Regions from separate parts of the Paenibacillus sp. 1SOY10 genome, predicted to be linked through region 2. Evidence: riboswitches for the same ligand, from Rfam matches in the RefSeq annotation. Region 2 holds a riboswitch; each other region holds the start of a gene.
What was found. A riboswitch is a leader RNA that binds a small molecule or an ion and turns the genes downstream of it on or off. The one in region 2 is predicted to bind thiamine pyrophosphate.

Region 1: another riboswitch for thiamine pyrophosphate. It lies ahead of AC1VOR_RS09970 (ThiF family adenylyltransferase); the one in region 2 lies ahead of AC1VOR_RS02345 (ABC transporter substrate-binding protein).
Region 3: another riboswitch for thiamine pyrophosphate. It lies ahead of tenA (thiaminase II); the one in region 2 lies ahead of AC1VOR_RS02345 (ABC transporter substrate-binding protein).
Region 4: another riboswitch for thiamine pyrophosphate. It lies ahead of AC1VOR_RS13765 (ABC transporter substrate-binding protein); the one in region 2 lies ahead of AC1VOR_RS02345 (ABC transporter substrate-binding protein).

What each region holds. Positions count from the first base shown of each region.
Region 1 covers NZ_JBXENK010000002.1:869,796-874,003, reverse strand. The annotation lists gene AC1VOR_RS09985 (thiazole synthase) at 1-333, opposite strand, end outside; gene thiS (sulfur carrier protein ThiS) at 339-539, opposite strand; gene thiE (thiamine phosphate synthase) at 545-1,171, opposite strand; gene AC1VOR_RS09970 (ThiF family adenylyltransferase) at 1,207-2,229, opposite strand; TPP riboswitch at 2,413-2,523, opposite strand; gene AC1VOR_RS09965 (KDGP aldolase) at 2,593-3,327, opposite strand; gene AC1VOR_RS09960 (DgaE family pyridoxal phosphate-dependent ammonia lyase) at 3,353-4,208, opposite strand, start outside.
Region 2 covers NZ_JBXENK010000001.1:496,865-501,072, forward strand. The annotation lists gene AC1VOR_RS02335 (ABC transporter permease) at 1-317, opposite strand, end outside; gene AC1VOR_RS02340 (thiamine-binding protein) at 314-607, opposite strand; gene AC1VOR_RS02345 (ABC transporter substrate-binding protein) at 639-1,643, opposite strand; TPP riboswitch at 1,811-1,921, opposite strand; TPP riboswitch at 2,049-2,159, opposite strand; TPP riboswitch at 2,287-2,397, opposite strand; partial or broken gene AC1VOR_RS02350 (helix-turn-helix domain-containing protein) at 2,538-2,741, shown strand; gene AC1VOR_RS02355 (transposase) at 2,775-2,948, shown strand; gene AC1VOR_RS02360 (metal-sensitive transcriptional regulator) at 3,259-3,519, opposite strand; gene AC1VOR_RS02365 (rhodanese-like domain-containing protein) at 3,542-3,937, opposite strand; gene AC1VOR_RS02370 (FAD-dependent oxidoreductase) at 4,126-4,208, opposite strand, start outside.
Region 3 covers NZ_JBXENK010000002.1:809,093-813,300, reverse strand. The annotation lists gene thiD (bifunctional hydroxymethylpyrimidine kinase/phosphomethylpyrimidine kinase) at 31-843, opposite strand; gene thiM (hydroxyethylthiazole kinase) at 840-1,688, opposite strand; gene tenA (thiaminase II) at 1,722-2,429, opposite strand; TPP riboswitch at 2,594-2,696, opposite strand; gene AC1VOR_RS09635 (prephenate dehydrogenase) at 2,975-4,063, opposite strand; gene hisC (histidinol-phosphate transaminase) at 4,104-4,208, opposite strand, start outside.
Region 4 covers NZ_JBXENK010000004.1:258,510-262,717, reverse strand. The annotation lists gene AC1VOR_RS13780 (ABC transporter ATP-binding protein) at 1-360, opposite strand, end outside; gene AC1VOR_RS13775 (ABC transporter permease) at 392-1,162, opposite strand; gene AC1VOR_RS13770 (MTH1187 family thiamine-binding protein) at 1,159-1,452, opposite strand; gene AC1VOR_RS13765 (ABC transporter substrate-binding protein) at 1,491-2,564, opposite strand; TPP riboswitch at 2,725-2,836, opposite strand; gene AC1VOR_RS13760 (cold-shock protein) at 3,099-3,299, shown strand; gene AC1VOR_RS13755 (cold-shock protein) at 3,474-3,695, shown strand; gene AC1VOR_RS13750 (CcdC family protein) at 3,876-4,208, opposite strand, start outside.

The sequences.
Region 1 (4,208 bases), on a different contig from region 2:
CCGTGCGATACGCACCGCTTCTTCCGCCGTTCGTGAACCTGAGGTATTGGGCAGGAATTGAAAAGCACGCCATTCAATATGCTGAAGAATAGAATCGTCTTCGGTCGATTCCAGATCAACCCGCCGGATGGCAAATGTCAGCACCTCCGCGCCAGATACACGAATGGCTTCAGTCTGAACGAAAGGATTGGGGAACAATCCGGTGCCAAGAAAAAAACGCGACCTCATTTCCCGATTCCCAATGCGCCAGATGTCTCCTCCGCTTGTATCAACACCTGCCAACTCCTGATCACTCCCCGCTTCTCGTCCCGCCTGCTCGCTCTTTCCAATCATACTCATCATCCTCCTCCCACAAAATGAACCAACTCGATGTTCATCCCCGGCTCGGTTGCCGTATCCGCCCATTGCTCCGGCGTTAATACCTCGCCGTTCACCTCCGCCACCACCGGGCGCCCTTCGAGTCCGAGCAATCTGACAACGTCCTCGATCGTGGACGCATTAAGCTCGCGCTTACTGCCGTTGATGATCAGCTCTTTCATCTGCGTCACCCTTTCCCTTGCTCCAATTTTTGAATAAAGCTTCGACACACGCCCGCTATATCGTCGCTGCCAACGATCTCGCTTATGGCGCATACCCGCGTCGCCCCCGCTTGAATGACCTCTTCCACATTACCAAGCTTGATACCGCCAATCGCCACGAATGGAATTGCGATTTGCTGCGACACGGCGCGAATATAGTCCAACCCCACCGGATCCACCACATCCGCTTTGGTCTGCGTCGCATAGATCGGGCCCACCCCGATATAATCCGCTCCCTGCTCTTGTGCCAATAGCGCCTCTTCCATCGCGTGGGTCGAGATGCCAATAATCCGGTTCCCTACCTTGCGTCGTGCTTCGTCAAGTGACAGATCGCCTTGCCCCAGATGTACGCCATCCGCATCAACTTCGAGCGCGAGTTCAACGTCATCGTTTACGATAAATGGCACGTCGTACCGTCTCGTCAGTTCTCTGAGTGCTTGGGCTTTGCGCAGCCGTTCTGTCCGCGCTCCCGTTTTATCGCGGAACTGAACAATATCCGCGCCTCCCATGATTGCCTGCTCCATGACCTGGACCAGATCACGCCCCGGATGAAAGTTCTCTCCGGTAATCACATATAGCCGAAAGTCCCTCATACTTCTCCCGCCCCTTCTTTGTTTTTCTGTACTGCTCATCCTCCAATATACCGCGCATAAATCGTCCGGGCCCGGGCCAGATCAGCCGTTCCTTGCACCAGCACACGCCCATCAGCGAACAGCACAATTCGCTCGCCTTCCGGCAAGAAGCCGCGTAACAAGTATGGATTGGTCTTAAGGTCTGGCATCACCTTTTCCAGCTTCTGTGCCCAGACCTGCAGATCAAACGGCGCGTGTCCAGCAATCTGGACGGAATCACGCCCGCAAAGAGAAATTGCCGTTTCCTCTTCGCGTTCCAGCGCCGGATATTTGTTCAATCTACAGCAAGGACAATGGTCCCGCGGCTGGCCCAGCTTCAGCACATGATGATGGTTATTCCATACGTCGAAGGAGATCAGGCCGTCCCGTCTCGCCTTGTCGTCTCCAATAAGGAATTTCAGTGCCTCTGCCGACTGATACGAAGCGACCAAATCGACAACAGGGGAGATGACGCCCACTGTATCACAGGTTTCACCGCCGGAATCAGCAGACGGAATCAGGCAGCGCAGACACGGGGTCAGATTCGGTATAAAGATGGCGCTCATGCCGCGAGAACCAACCGCCCCACCGTAAACGAACGGGATGCCTTCATGATAGCAGGCGTCATTTAATAGAAACCGGGTTTGAAAATTGTCCGTCCCGTCCAGCACCAAGTCAACGTTCTCAATGAACTCCAGTACATTCGCTGGTGTGATATCGGCCAACATCGCTTCAATGGATACCGATGAATTAATACGCCTTAGCTTACGCTCGGCCGCGACGACTTTGGGAAGTGCCAAATCGGCGTCTTCTTCGTCATACAGCATCTGCCGCTGCAAGTTGCTGCGCTCCACATAATCACGATCGACGATACGTACCTTTCCCACGCCCGCTCGGACCATATGATTCGCCAGCACCGTTCCGAGAGCGCCCATGCCGATGATGGATACAGAGCGTTCCTCAAGCTTACGCTGTCCTTGCGTCCCAATCGGTGCGAACAATATCTGCCGCGAATAACGTTCGTCCGGAGCACCCGACATAGGCGCATTGCTCCCCTCACTGGCCGCCACTGCCTGCACTTCGTTCACAGTCCGTTCAGCTTTCACTTTCATTCACGCCTCCTTGCTTCAGGCGATGCTGGCCAAGCTTCGCAGTCTAATTGTCTCGTTCTGCACCTCGTTAACGATACAAAAAAAGCCATTCGAGAATATACGAATGGCTTAAACAATTCGAATGAGGTTCTCTACGCCAGCATTACCTGGATCAGATTAACGGTCCGAAGACACAAGGCCTTCATCTCAGCCGGACTTCATCCAGCACCCGCATTCTTATTTGGTTTGAATTCAGCATAACGAATCGCTTAGAAAATCGCAACCGCAAAGCTCGTTAAAATTTAGAAACGGTTATCTTCCCCAGGAAGGAAGAGCTTCGATCAATTCCTCAATATCCGCAATCCGGGTAAGTCCCGTCTCCGGGTGGATAATCGACGTATAAATATGCGGCACGATGGTCTGTGCCCCGTGCTCCGCACAGACTTCAACCACTTGGCCGATGGAGTGGGCATCGATCCCTCCGGTCGGCTCGAGCATGACGATGCCTTGACGCACCGCTGCCTTGACCATATCCGACACCTCGTCCAGTCGCTCAGTCCCTTCTATCGGGTACAGCTTGACCGAATGTACACCAAGCTCTGCCAGCATCGCTGCCGCTGCGTCACAGGATAACTGTTCGCGATAAGCACTGCTTCGTGGACCGGTCGTCACCCATACCCGTCCTGGTGTCCCGCTCGGTGTGACCAAGGCATTAACCAAGGTGTGTGGGCTACCTGCCACCCGGAGCCCACCCAGCGTATATCCGGCTGCCGGGAATACCTGGTTCACATGCTCTGGCCGAGTCTGCACCGCTACATCGACAACTCGACTCCACATGGCGGGATCTCCACCGCCCAGACCCACGGAGACGGGAATATTAGCTCGTTGCAGTTCGAGTATTCGGGCCACAGCTTCCTCATTGGTAGCGAAATGCTTAACCATAACGCCGATGTAAATTCGGCCCCCAGCCGCCGCCGAGATAGCGGCGGCATTGGCAACATCCTTGGCTAATACATTTAATTTGACAACAGGATTTTGAGTTGGCATCTCACTTCTGCTCCTCTGACTTACTTTATTGTCCTTGCACAATTTGCTTGATACGGGCCGCAATCATCCGCTCTTGCCCTGGCAGGAGTGGTCTCGGATCGATATACAACACACCGATAGCAGCTTTGTGACTGCGCGTGTAGATCGCCGGATTACCAGACTCTAGCAGTTCAGCCAGCCGCCGGGCGCCGAAGCCCAGCACTTCCTCATCCAGTTCCAGCTTCGCCCGGAAGATGGCTCTGCCTGCTTCATCCTGTACGATGCTACCCCGAATGCCGGAGATGTCCCGCAAGTCTTCGACCAACCCGACCATGCGCTTCTTCTGATGCTCGGAGTCGTCCGTCCGACTTGCATAGCGCTCTAAAGCCGCAAGAAGGCCAGCAATGCCTTCCTTGCCAATCTTCATCGGTCGGCCGATGCCCGTGTACTGCGCTCGGCAGGCCCGCATGTATTCCGAGCGCCCGCAGATCATGCCGGAAGTCGGTCCCTCCAGCGCCTTGGCTCCGCTGTAGATAACGATATCCGCTCCACCCGCAATATAGCTTCGTAGATCCTCTTCCGCAGCAGCGTCCACAATTACGGGCAACCCATTCTCACGCGCGGCCGTGATCATCGTTTCCAAGCTTTGCATACCCGTCTGTGTGGTGCGGTGAGACTTCACGAAGAACAGTGCCGCTGTTTTTTCGTTAATAGCTTCGCGGATATGCCGCTCCTCTGTAAAATCGACATGGCCGACTTCCACCGTTCGTCCTCCGCCCAACGCAATCATCTGTTTAATGAAGGCGCCAAAGGGCTCGGAATGTCCCTTCTGAACCACAATTTCGTTACGAATTCCATCCGAATCGGGCATGCGTTCAATTAGCGACGGATCATTGCCTGCA
Region 2 (4,208 bases):
GCAATGGTTGGTATATTTTGAGTTAATATAAGTAAAGGGTACAATCCAGATTTCACAAAGGGAATAGGGTGCAGAAGTATAGCCACAAGAAGTCCAACGATAGTTCCAATTACGAAGCCCATCAATGTCAACTTGACCGTTGCCCAAGTATGTAGGCCAAGCCGATCTGCTCCAAGTAATGCCTCCTTAGCAATATCTGTTGGAGAAGGAAGCATCCACTTCTCAATGTGGAACAAGGATATCGCCCCTTGCCAAATAGCAAGAAAGAGAAGAGCCGCCACGAGGGGCGGCCACACACTTTTCCAGTAGTGGTTCACGAACGATATTTCTCCGTAAGGCTATCTATACTAAATCCGTCAGGACTGTGGGCAATTTTAATTTGGGAAATGATACTTGGACTTCCCTCCTCCACTAGCTTGCAGTGAATCTTTGAAACAACCTGAAGCAATTCATCCAGTTCACCCTCCATCGTCGTTTCAAGAGAATTAACTTCATATTTCACACCTGACTGCTGAATAACATGAATTGCATGATCCACATACGTATAGGGATGTTCACCTTTGCTTGTGCTGGGAATTACCTGGATGCTAAGTAAAGTGCTAGCCATATCTGTTAACCACTCCTAACTAAATTTTGTATTATTCAGGTAAAAATTCATTCGTATAAGCTTTGGAAACATCAATTGGATTATCGAGTAGCTGTTTATTGTACATCCAATCGGCATAATCTTGCCAAACCTCTTGCTTCTGTTCTCCCCAACGTGGAGCATCATCCTGGAAGCGTGGACTGAGCCATTTTTGACTGGCGATAACTAACTCTTCATCCAATTCAGGAACTGCTTTGAGTAGCATATTGGCTGCTTCTTCCGGATGCTCAATCGTATATAAATACCCTTCGGTTGTGGCTCTCATGAAGGACCTGACTAAATCGGGATCATTCTGAATGGTTGTCTCATTGCTAATAAGTACAGGGGTATAATAGTCCAAGGCCTTCGAGTAATCCTTTGAATAGAGCATATCTATAGGTTCATTGCGCAACTCGGCCTGGATACCAATCCATCCATAAAATATCATGGAAAAGTCAATGTCACGTTTTACAGCAGTAAAAAAGTCGGTACTGCCTATGTTGATATTTTTCACTTTGGAAATATCAGCACCCTCCCCTTCCATAATCGACTCCATTACTGCTGCCTCTGTCTTGGAACCCCAAGACCCATAAGATTTACCTTCAAAATCCTTTGGAGATTTTATGTTTCGATCTGTGGGAGCAGCGAATCCTGAGGTGTTATGTTGGATTACCGCCGCAATGGATACGACCGGTACGTTCTGTGTACGTGCTTGAGTTACACTTTCTTGAAAAGTAACACCAAAAGGAGCCTCGTTAGCAGCCACCATTGGCGTAGAATCAGCAATGCTTGGTTGTATAATTTCTACATTAAGCCCCTCTGCCTCATAAAACCCCTGATTAACTGCCACATATAGACCGGTATGATTTGTGTTAGGCGTCCAGTCCAGTACCACCTTTACATCACGCAACTTCGTTCCTTTCCCAGTATTTGATGGATTCCCCTTGTCTCCACAAGCACTAACAGTCAGAATGCTAATGCTCAAAAGAAACAGATACATCATTTTGTACCATTTCATCTTCATCTCTCCTCCCAATTTCTTCGACCGATGGTAGTACGGTCAATTCTCCTGCTTTATATTTTTGTAGCTGGAAAACCGTTATAACAGACCTGATGATTACAATAAAAAAACGCCCAATAATCTGGGCGCTTGCAGAAAAAAGAGAACGACAAACAACCATGAGGGTTGTCGCTGTTCTCCGATTCCTACGCTGGCATTATCCAGATCAGGTCAAAGGGTAAGTATCTTAGGGATACACTCTCGGTCGGCCTATTCCGACTCCCCTTGGAGGTTATGAAGCTGTGGTCATCACCGTTTCTTGTCCATACATTTTTACGTAAACTCATGCTCCATGCACAACAAAAAAACGCCCTCTGGTCTGGGCGCTTGCAGAAAAAAAGAGAACGACAAACAACCGTAAGGGTTGTCGCTGCTCTCCGATTCCTACGCTGGCATTATCCAGATCAGGTCAAAGGGTAAGTATCTTAGGGATACACTCTCGATCGGCCTATTCCGACTCCCCTTGGAGGTTATGAAGCTGTGGTCATCACCGCTTCTTGTCCAAACATTTTTACGTAAACTCATGCTCCATGCACAACAAAAAAACGCCCTCTGGTCTGGGCGCTTGCAGAAAAAAAGAGAACGACAAACAACCGTAAGGGCTGTCGCTGTTCTCCGATTCCTACGCTGGCATTATCCAGATCAGGTCAAAGGGTAAGTATCTTAGGGATACACTCTCGGTCGGCCTATTCCGACTCCCCTTGGAGGTTATGAAGCTGTGTTACCCGAATAGTATACTTAATTGTTTATTCCATGTCCAGTCCTAAGAATTTTGATGTGTTGTTCTTCTGTGATAATGTCACCCTATAACTGTTCTGAGATAATGTCACTATGGGACAGGAGACATTAACATTGACAAGAGCAGCATTAAAGAAGGTAGTTGTGGTGGAGATGGTCCTAGATGGACATATGACAAACAGAGAAGGAGCAACAGCCCTAGGACTAACAGAGCGACAAATCATTCGACTAAAAAAGAAATACACCGCTGAGGGAGGAGCACAAGGATTAATTCATAAAAACCGCGGAAGGAAGCCCGTGCATACTTTAAACAGAGAGGCGATCCCCCCAAAGATTTCGGTCTCGTCATTCATGGATTATCTGAAGGGGAAAAGTTCATTGATGATCTTCAAAACACGCCCAATTAAAGTACAAATACGGAATCGGAAGTTTTGGGCAGAAGTCTACTATGTAAGTACAGTGGGGTTAAACGAAACAACCGTAAGGAAGTTTATACGTGAGCAAGAGGCCATGATCAAGCGATAAACAAGTTGAATGTAAAAAATACGAAGATCCATTTAGCAGTCAACTGAGCAAAAAGAAGTAAAACCAGTTTGACTTGAGACTGATACAAAGAAATGATAAACAGTATAACACAGATGTTTCGGAGAAATTGGGGACCAATTCTACAATAAATGAACTCATTTAGCCTCGCTTCACGTCAACTGATAGTTAGGATAGCTTTGGGAGTCAAGTGAGGGATATGTCCTAGCGCTACTGTCCTGAATAGCATTTCTTCTACCGTTCGTGTATTAGAAATATATTGCACTGGGCCTTCTCCCAAAATCTTTCTGTCTCACCTGCTTTTGACCAGAAGCTCTACCGCTTCTTGCACTACTTTTCCAGTATCTCCACCGGTACTTTGCTCATTCTTAATACATTGCTCTAGGTTCACCGCCACCACCAATGCCATAGTCTTGTCAATAGCGCTGCGCACGGCAGACAATTGACCGACAACTTCCTTACAGCATCTTTCTTCCTCCATCATCTTGAGAACACCTCGAATTTGCCCTTCTACCCTGTTCAACCGTCCTCGTATATGCTGATCGTAAATCATTTCAAGGCTCCTCTCCAACATCTTAGTTCGTCTGGCAACAGCTTCTGTAACTGCCTGATGAAAGTTCGGCCTTCGACTGGCAGACGCAGGCAAACATAGGCGGCTGTATCCCCTGTTTCTTCAAAATTCTGGCCGCTTTACGAATCATTCTCCGATTTCGTCCGATCAAGACAACCTGATCGTTCGGTTGCAAGTAGCTTGACCACACAAATGGCAACCTGCCCACAAAAATATGGATAGCATTCTCCGGATGCCCCTTTTGATAATCCGGGAAATCTCGAACATCTATCCATTTGAACTGGTCCACTATCATTTTGTCCAGGCTAGACGAATCTATATACTTGAGCCCCTTCACCGGCCACCAATTCCGAAGCTCGTAAATACCTATTACGATGGCTGCCAACAGCACCCATTTCATAACATACCCTCCTTACAAAATAATCTAAATATACCCATAGGGGTATAAAATCAAACTACTCGATTTCGGATTCAAAGTCAAACCTTGATGGCTTGGAATAACGAAAAAATCGCACAAGAAATCCGACTTGATTTTGCAAAACGGATTTGTACGATTTTCCTCATTTTTAATAACGATTTAAAACTACTCTAAGTCAGAAAGAGCTCCAGTCTCTCTTCATCGATATCCTCCGTAATCACCTGCTGGATGTGAGCGTCATTGAGCCAGACCA
Region 3 (4,208 bases), on a different contig from region 2:
CAACCAAGAACTGCCAATTAAATAGATAATTCACCGTGAGGCCCCTTGCAGGCGGTAAGCAAAATGGTTCGTAGGTCCTTGTCCCTGTCCCAAAGCCAGCTCATTCTCTATAGCTGCCTGAATAAAGGCCCGGGCAGTCATAACCGCCTGTAGATCTGCCACCCCCTTGGCCATTTCCGCCGTAATGGCTGCCGAGAAGGTGCAACCTGTGCCGTGCGTATGTCGCGTTGATATGCGCTTGCCAGCAAGCTCTGTAAATTCACTGCCGTCATAATACAAATCAATGACCTGCTCCCCGAGGTCGTCATGGCCACCCTTGATGACCACCTGCCGCGAGCCAAATTCGCAAATTCGCTTCGCTGCGTCACGCCGGTCAGCCATATTGTTGATCTCCATCCCGGAGAGAGCCTCCGCCTCCGGAATATTCGGTGTCACTATAGAAGCCAAAGGCAGCAGAGCTGTCTTTAACGCCTGCATCGCTTCCGGCTGCAGTAGAGATGCTCCACCCTTGGCAATCATCACCGGGTCCACAACCACACGGCTCCATCCAAAAGCTCCGATGCGCTCCGCCACCGCCTCAATGATCTCGGCGCTGAACAGCATGCCCGTCTTTACAGCGTCCACCCCCAAATCATGGCCAACGGCATCGATTTGCTCGGCTGCGGCAATAGGTGGTAACGGGTAGACCTTGGAGACACCCAGCGTATTCTGCACCGTAACAGCGGTTAGTGCTGACATGCCATACACTCCCAGCTCCTGGAAGGTCTTCAAGTCAGCTTGTATACCGGCTCCGCCACCGCTATCGGAGCCAGCGATGGTTAATGCTCGGGCAATCCGATTCATCCTACCCACCATCCTCCGGCGCCTGTTGCTTCATTCTCTCTCACCGCAGCATGCCCTTTCAGTGAATGTGGATGCAGCCTCGCCAGTTCATCCAGAAAAGCAATCTGGAAGCTACCCGGGCCGTATTGTGCCGTTCGCTCTGCCGCCCGGGAAGCAGCAGCTCCGTAGAAGGTTAACCCGGCGGTACCCGCGAGCAGCATATCTTGCTCTACCGCCGCAAAAGCTCCCAGCACCGACGTCAGAAGACAACCCGTGCCGGTGACCTGGGTCAACAAGACATCCCCCCCGCTGATGATACGGCAGCGTTGTCCGTCGGTAATGACATCCTCGAGTCCGGTCACGGCTACTGTTGTGTTCAAGGCCCTTGCAGCCTTTACCGCAAGCTCGGCCGCTTCTGTCCCTGAGCTATCACCGGCATCTACGCCCTTGATCTCGCGGGATTCCCCCACGAGATTGGCGATCTCTGCGGCATTTCCCCGCACCAGCGATACCTCCACTTTACGTAAAATACGCAGCGCTGATTCCGTACGGAAAGAGGTCGCCCCCGCCCCCACCGGATCAAGGAGCACCGGTACGCCATGGGTATTGGCTGATCGACCCGCAACAATCATGGCATCTACCTGTGGAGTGGACAACGTACCCAGGTTAAGCACGACTGCCCCCGCTATTTTCGCCATATCAGCCACCTCTTCCGGGGCATAGGCCATTACTGGTGAAGCCCCTAATGCATACAAGCCATTAGCTGTAAAATTAGTCACGACAACATTTGTCATATTGTGAACAAGCGGCTTTGCTTTCTGTACCTTTACGAGCAAATCCGAGCATTGCTTTTCCAGTGTATCCATAGGTTCCAACCTCTTTCCCGGTTTAGAGTTCAATTAACGCACAGTCAGGTTCTCCATCGACAATGACGCAGTCAGCGGCACCGGCCATTCCTCCAGCCTGTAGGCCATCTCCCAGAACTGATACTCCAGTTGGCAGCTTTGCAAGAAGTGCTCCGTCATCTTTCTCCGTTCCAGCGCATTGGAGGTCTCCGCCCAGCGGTCCAATGCCAGTCCAAAAGCTCCGGTCGCACCACCTGCCCGGCTGCCATAGAACTGCATCCAATCGTAGAAGGGATGCTCGGGAGTAGGCTGTACCTCGGCTAGCAATCTTTGACCGATCTCTACGTATGTCCATGGACAAGGGAGCAGCACAGCATAAATTTCTCCAAGACTGCCTTCATGAGCAACTGTTAGCATATGACGAATATAGTGATGTGCCGACGGAGCCAGCGGAAAGCCTTGCAAATCCTCGAACTTAGCCCCGGCCACCCGGCAGAAATTTTGATGCGGATGAATTTCACTGTTCAGAATAAATCCGATTTGCTCATGGAATATGGCCATCTCCTCACGGCTTGCACTCTTGGATATCGCAATACCGTAAATCCGCATGTAGGCATTCAGATATTCAAAGTCCTGTTTGACATAATGAATTAATTGCTCCCGTTCCAGTTGCCCTTCAGCAATTCCCGTCACAAAAGGGTGATTGAAAATAGCCTGAAAAATATCATCTGCTTGCCTGCGCAGTTCTTGGGCAAAGCTCATTCTTCCCCACCTCCAAATAAATGTTGTTGCATCCTATTCCAAGGGGATTTTAAAGCCCGACTTCGGCTGATACTCCGCTTCAAACCCAAGCAAAAAAGCCGCTCCCGTAGAGGGAGCGGCTTATAAATAGCAAACTTGGGATGAACTCCAAAGATGCATGAACGTCAAGACCGACTCCACTTTCCTACGCTAGTACGAACTAGATCAGGTTCAAAGGGTCCAAGATACTTCTTGTCTCAGCCGTTCACGGCTCCCCCAGTGGATTTGCTATGCAATTTAACTATTACTGTACCCATCTCTACACGGGATGTCAATCCTCTTCAGGCAAAATGAAAGCGCTAAAAAAAGTTGTTGACAGAATGAAAACGGATACATATAATAAAAGTACAGTATGGTTTCTCTCCACTCCTATCCAATAACTGCATGTTCTGAAAATGAACATGGGACCGCTCATAGAGCGGTCTTTTTTTTATCCCAATAGCCTTCTCCCTAGATAAAAACAGCGACTCTCCCGGATTGGAAGAATCGCTGTCCTGCGTGCCTGCTCATACATAAACGGTGTATCCCAACGACTGCAAATGCGCTTTGCCCCGCTCCATCTCCGACTCCTGACGGAAGGATAGACGCATCACGCCCGGCACGTCCTCACGGCTCTCAATAATTTGCATATTACTCAAGTTGATGTGACGAAGACCCAATTCCGTGGCAATCTGGCCGATAATTCCCGGGTGGTCAGGTACATCGATATAAAGATCGAACAAAGAGGTAATGGCCCCCTTACGACGTTCAGGCAGCTCCCCACGGAACTGATTAGCCGTTTGGAACGCCTCTTCAATACCTTCCCCGTTGCAATCCTCCAGAAGCTGAACAAAGCCTTCAATCTCACGATTCCAATCCTTAAGGAGCCCTAGCAGTACCTTGCGGTTGCTGAGCAAAATATCACGCCAAATCAGCGGATCGCTGGAAGCAATCCGGGTAATATCGCGGAAGCCACCAGCAGCCAGCAATCGATAAAGCTCGTTGTCTCCGTTGTAGCCACGCACTTGATTCACTAATGCTACGGCAATAATATGCGGCAAATGGCTAATCGCACCGACAATTTGATCATGCATGACCGGGTCAACGCGAACGATTTGGGCTTTGGTATACGATAACAACTGGGCAAGACGTACATAAGCTTCCTCCGGCACGTCCAGAGGTGGAGTCAACACATAGTAGGCGTTCTCAAATAATAAGGTTGAGGCCGCCTCCACTCCGGAGCGTTCCGAACCCGCCATCGGGTGTCCCCCAATGAAATGCACACTGGGGCTAACAAGAGTAGCCGCGCATGAAGCTACCGATGCCTTTGTACTGCCTACGTCCGTTACGATACAGCCCGGCTTTAGCGACATTCCGGACAACCTCTGCAAATATTCCTCCAGCTTCCCTACCGGTACACATAAAAAAATAAAATCGGCATCTTGCACCGCTTCTTCCATAGACAGGGTCGCCATGTCGACGACGCCACGTTCCTCCATCCGTTTCAGCGATTCCGGACGATGGGCATGCCCCACCACCGTAATCCCGGGCTTGCCCTTGAAGCAAAGCGCCAGTGAACCCCCGATTAGACCTACGCCAAAAATGGCAATTTTCATTGTCATATACGCTCACTCATTTTCTGCAAATAAAGTAGGATTACACCCGAGCCGCCGGCTTACCGAGCACTTGCTCCAGGGCGGTGACGAACTTGGCATTTTGTTCTGCGGAACCAACAGTGACCCGAACATAGCTTGGATATTT
Region 4 (4,208 bases), on a different contig from region 2:
TTCGCTGCCGTGCGCGGCGATATCTCTGGCCAGGATGACATTGTCTTCTACGGTTCGCCAAGGGAATAGAGCGGGCTGCTGCGGAACATAGCTGATATGGCCCCGTTGTCCGGTGACGGGTAGCCCGCGAAGCAGCACTTCGCCTTGATCAGGGGCTGTCAGACCACCGATGATGTGGAAGAGCGTGCTCTTTCCGCAACCGGAGGGCCCGATAATGGACACGAACTCTCCCGAGGGCACGCTAAGCGAAATATCGTTCAAGACGGGGACAGGCTTTCGCCGGTCTCGAAAGGTTTTGCTGATATGCTGGACTTCCAGTGCCATAGCACTCCGTGTGGGAGTGGGGGACTGACCGCTCATGATGAACCTCCTTTCTATATATCATTTAATTCTATCGTCGGTCGTTCGCTGGCTTATATCGAACCAGCCATTTCTCTAGTAAGGCTACGCAGGCGAACATGGTGAGGCTGATAGCAACGATGATTGCAATGGCAACAAAGATCTTATCCGTACGGAAGGAAGACTTCTGCAGCATCATATAATACCCGATGCCCTTATCCGCCCCAATCCACTCGGCAATCACGGCCCCCATGACGCTGTAGGTAGCCGCAATCTTGACTCCCGATAGAATGGAGGGAATCGCATAAGGCACTTCAAGCTTACGGAAGATATTCCCTTTGGATGCGCCAATCATTCGCATGTAGTCCAGCATGGCCCGGTCCGTGCGCATCAGTCCGTCCATAGCGGCTACTGCCACCGGGAAGAAGCAAACCAGCGTAATTACGATAATTTTGGGCAATATCCCGAAGCCGAACCAGATCATCAACAGAGGGGCGAGGGCGATGGTAGGCACGTTTTGACTCAAAATGATAAGCGGGTACAGTGATTTTTTTAAGAATGGTACATAGTGCAGGGTAAAAGCTACCATAAGACCCACCAGCGTCCCGATGGCAAAGCCCATCAGCATCAGTCGCAGCGTTGCCAGCGTATGTCCCCATAAGCCCGTGGCTCCTGCTGCCGCTTCCCGGCCGATATCTACGGGGCTGGGAAGAATCCATTTTTCAATCCGGAACCAGGTGGTTGCTCCTTGCCAGATCAGTAAAAACAAGATGACCGCCACGAGGGGCGGCCAAATGCTGTTCCACAGGCTGCGGAGATTCATGGCCGATATTTCTCTATCAGCTTGTCCATACTGACACCTTTGGGATTATAAGATATTTTGATTTGTGAAATGACGCCGTTGCTGCCGAATTCGACCAACGCTTCATTCATTTTCTTGACAATTTCCAGCAGTTCGTCAAGCTCTCCCTCCATGGTTGTCTCTAGTGGGTTAACCTGATATTTGACTCCAGAATCCTGAATGACCTCAATAGCGCGGTCTACATAAGGAATAACATCTTCACCGCCGGGTGTCTTTGGAATCACTTGAATACTGAGTAGTGCGTTTGGCATAGTAGGTAACCATCCTTTCAAGATGAGAGTTTATTGTATTATTCAGGCAAGAACTCATTGGTAAAGGCGGCATCAACCTCAAGTGGCTTCTCTAGCAAGCCCCGTTCGTGCATCCAGTTCGCATAGTTCTCCCAGACTTCACGTTTTTGTTCTCCCCAACGCGGGGCATCTTCCTGGTATTTCGGGCTCAGCCATTTCTGGCTGGCTACAACCAGGTCCTTGTCCAATTCCGGTACGGCTTTGAGCAGAATTTCTGCGGCTGCCTCCGGTTGATCGATCGTGTACTCATAACCCTTCGTAACGGCCCGCATAAATGCTTTGACCAGTTCCGGGTCATCCTTGATGGTCTGCTCGTTGGTAACGATGATCGGGGTGTAGTAGTCAAGCTGGTCAGAGAAGTCCTTCACGTACAGCATATCCAGCGGCTCACCACGAAGCTCAGCTTCAATACCGGTCCAGGCATAAAAAATCCAGGCAAAATCGATGTCCCGCTTCACGGCTGTGAAATAGTCGGCATCTCCGATGTTCAGATACTTCACCTTGCTGGAATCGGCACCCTGCAAATCCATAATCGATTTGATAACTGCTTCTTCAACAGGGGAACCCCAGCCGCCATAAGCTTTGCCTTCAAAATCTTTGGGCGATTTGATATTTTTGGCTACCGGTGCGGCAAATCCGGAGGTATTATGCTGAATGACCGCAGCTAGAGAAACGAGCGGAACGTTCTGAATACGTCCTTGTGTGACGTTCTCCTGAATGCTGACGCCAAACGGGACTTCACCCGAGGCAACCATTGCATCGGCACCACCGGCCCCCGGCAGTACGATATCGACGTTCAGGCCTTCCTCTTCAAAAAATCCCTGGTCCTTAGCGACATAAAGTCCGGTATGGTTCGTGTTAGGGCTCCAGTCGAGCACCAGTCTAATATCCCGCAATTCTTCATTTGATGATGCTTCCGGTTCGGTGGCCGCCGAATTGTTGCCGTTACCTCCGGAAGTGTTGTTCGCCGCTCCTGAATTAGCATTGGTCCCGCAGCCGCTCAGTGCGAGTGCCAGCAACATGCCGCAGAGGGTCAGCGTGGTGAATGTGCCGAGCTTTCGTTGTTTTCTCATGGCAGTAGTCTCCTTCTTATCATTTATTTCCGCAGCGTTGTTCTTGTATAACCCTGGATGACTGTCCGTAAACGGCCTGCTGCCTTGGGACAACGGCCTGGACGCAAAAAAAGCGCCCCAGACTGGGACGCGACAGGTAGACGGAAATGAAGCAAAGCTTCTTCCATTAATCATGGCTCCCTACGCTGGCATTATCCAGATCAGGTCAAAGGGTCAGTATTATAAGGAATACAATCTCAGCCGGCCATGTCCCGGCACCCCCGAACTATTCAACTGCAGCTTACCCTGTCATTATAAGGAGATTGCGTCCCATTTGTCCACCCTGGCCCTTTTTTTATTAGAATTGCACAGGAGATTTGCTTTTTATTTGCCAACGGGCTATAATACAAATAACTCTTATTTTTGGAAGAAGATATTCACACATTGAAAAGAGTGTCACTTTTAAAAAAATGGAACTTTTTTCAATATGTGAATTTTTTTTATGTAAGTAGAAAAAATGGATCATGTTAATCTTTAAACAGGAGGTATACCTTCATGGAAACAGGAACAGTTAAATGGTTTAACGCAGAAAAAGGTTTTGGCTTTATCGAAGTGGAAGGCGGAAATGACGTATTCGTACATTTCAGCGCGATCACTGGCGAAGGCTTCAAAACGCTGGACGAAGGCCAACGCGTACAATTCAACGTGGTTCAAGGCAACCGCGGCCCACAAGCTGAAAACGTTGTAAAACTGTAATGCAGGCTGAAACTGCTCTTAATGCGTTTTCGCATTAAGGGCAGTTTTTATTAACTCTTTTTAGTTCATGAGGTTAATTATTTTGAAGTTCGCTTCGGCCTCTGAATAGTATATATTTAGAACTAACCAATACATCCGGGTGGCTGACATGCTCACTTTTGGAGGAGGGGAATTATGAACTACCGTAAAAAAACGTTAGAAGAAATTCCTGAGGAGAATACACCGGTTTGGACTTGTACGAGTGAGGATTGCAACGGATGGATGCGGGACAACTTCACCTTCGATTACAGCCCTGTTTGTCCGCTTTGCTCTTCCGAAATGGTAAAAGGAACGCGCATGCTTCCTCAATTGTCAAATCCCAGCTCGGAACATAAATCGGCGACCAAGAAGGCTTAGATACGCCGCTCTAAGGTCAACAACAATAAAGAAGCTTTGCCCATCGAACTGATTTCAGTGGGGAAAGCTTCTTTTTGTTTTACACAGAAGTTCTGGCTTGTGTCCGGGGATTGCAAGTACATCTAAAATCTAATATGTTGAAGGGAGTCACCGTTCATGCTTCCGAGTTCAAGCCGCGGTTCAATCACCCGTGATCGAGCGATATTGCTTGAACATGAAGAGCCGCCAGCGGGTAATCATGCCGTAGGCAAGCAAGAAGAAGACGGCTCCCGTCTGCATGACGGAGATGTATTGGTACACGACCTCGTGAAGCAACAGCCTTACGATGAGTAGCCCAATCAGAATCAGGACGAAGCTCCGTGAACGTTCGGCATAAATCTCGCCGTTAATGTTCTCGAATTTGGTCGTGCGGATGAGCGGGTATGAGAATAAGAACCAGCCGCAGACAAAGGCAATCAAACCCCAAAGTATCGGAATATGGGTCTCCGGGACAATGAACATGCCAAACCCGGT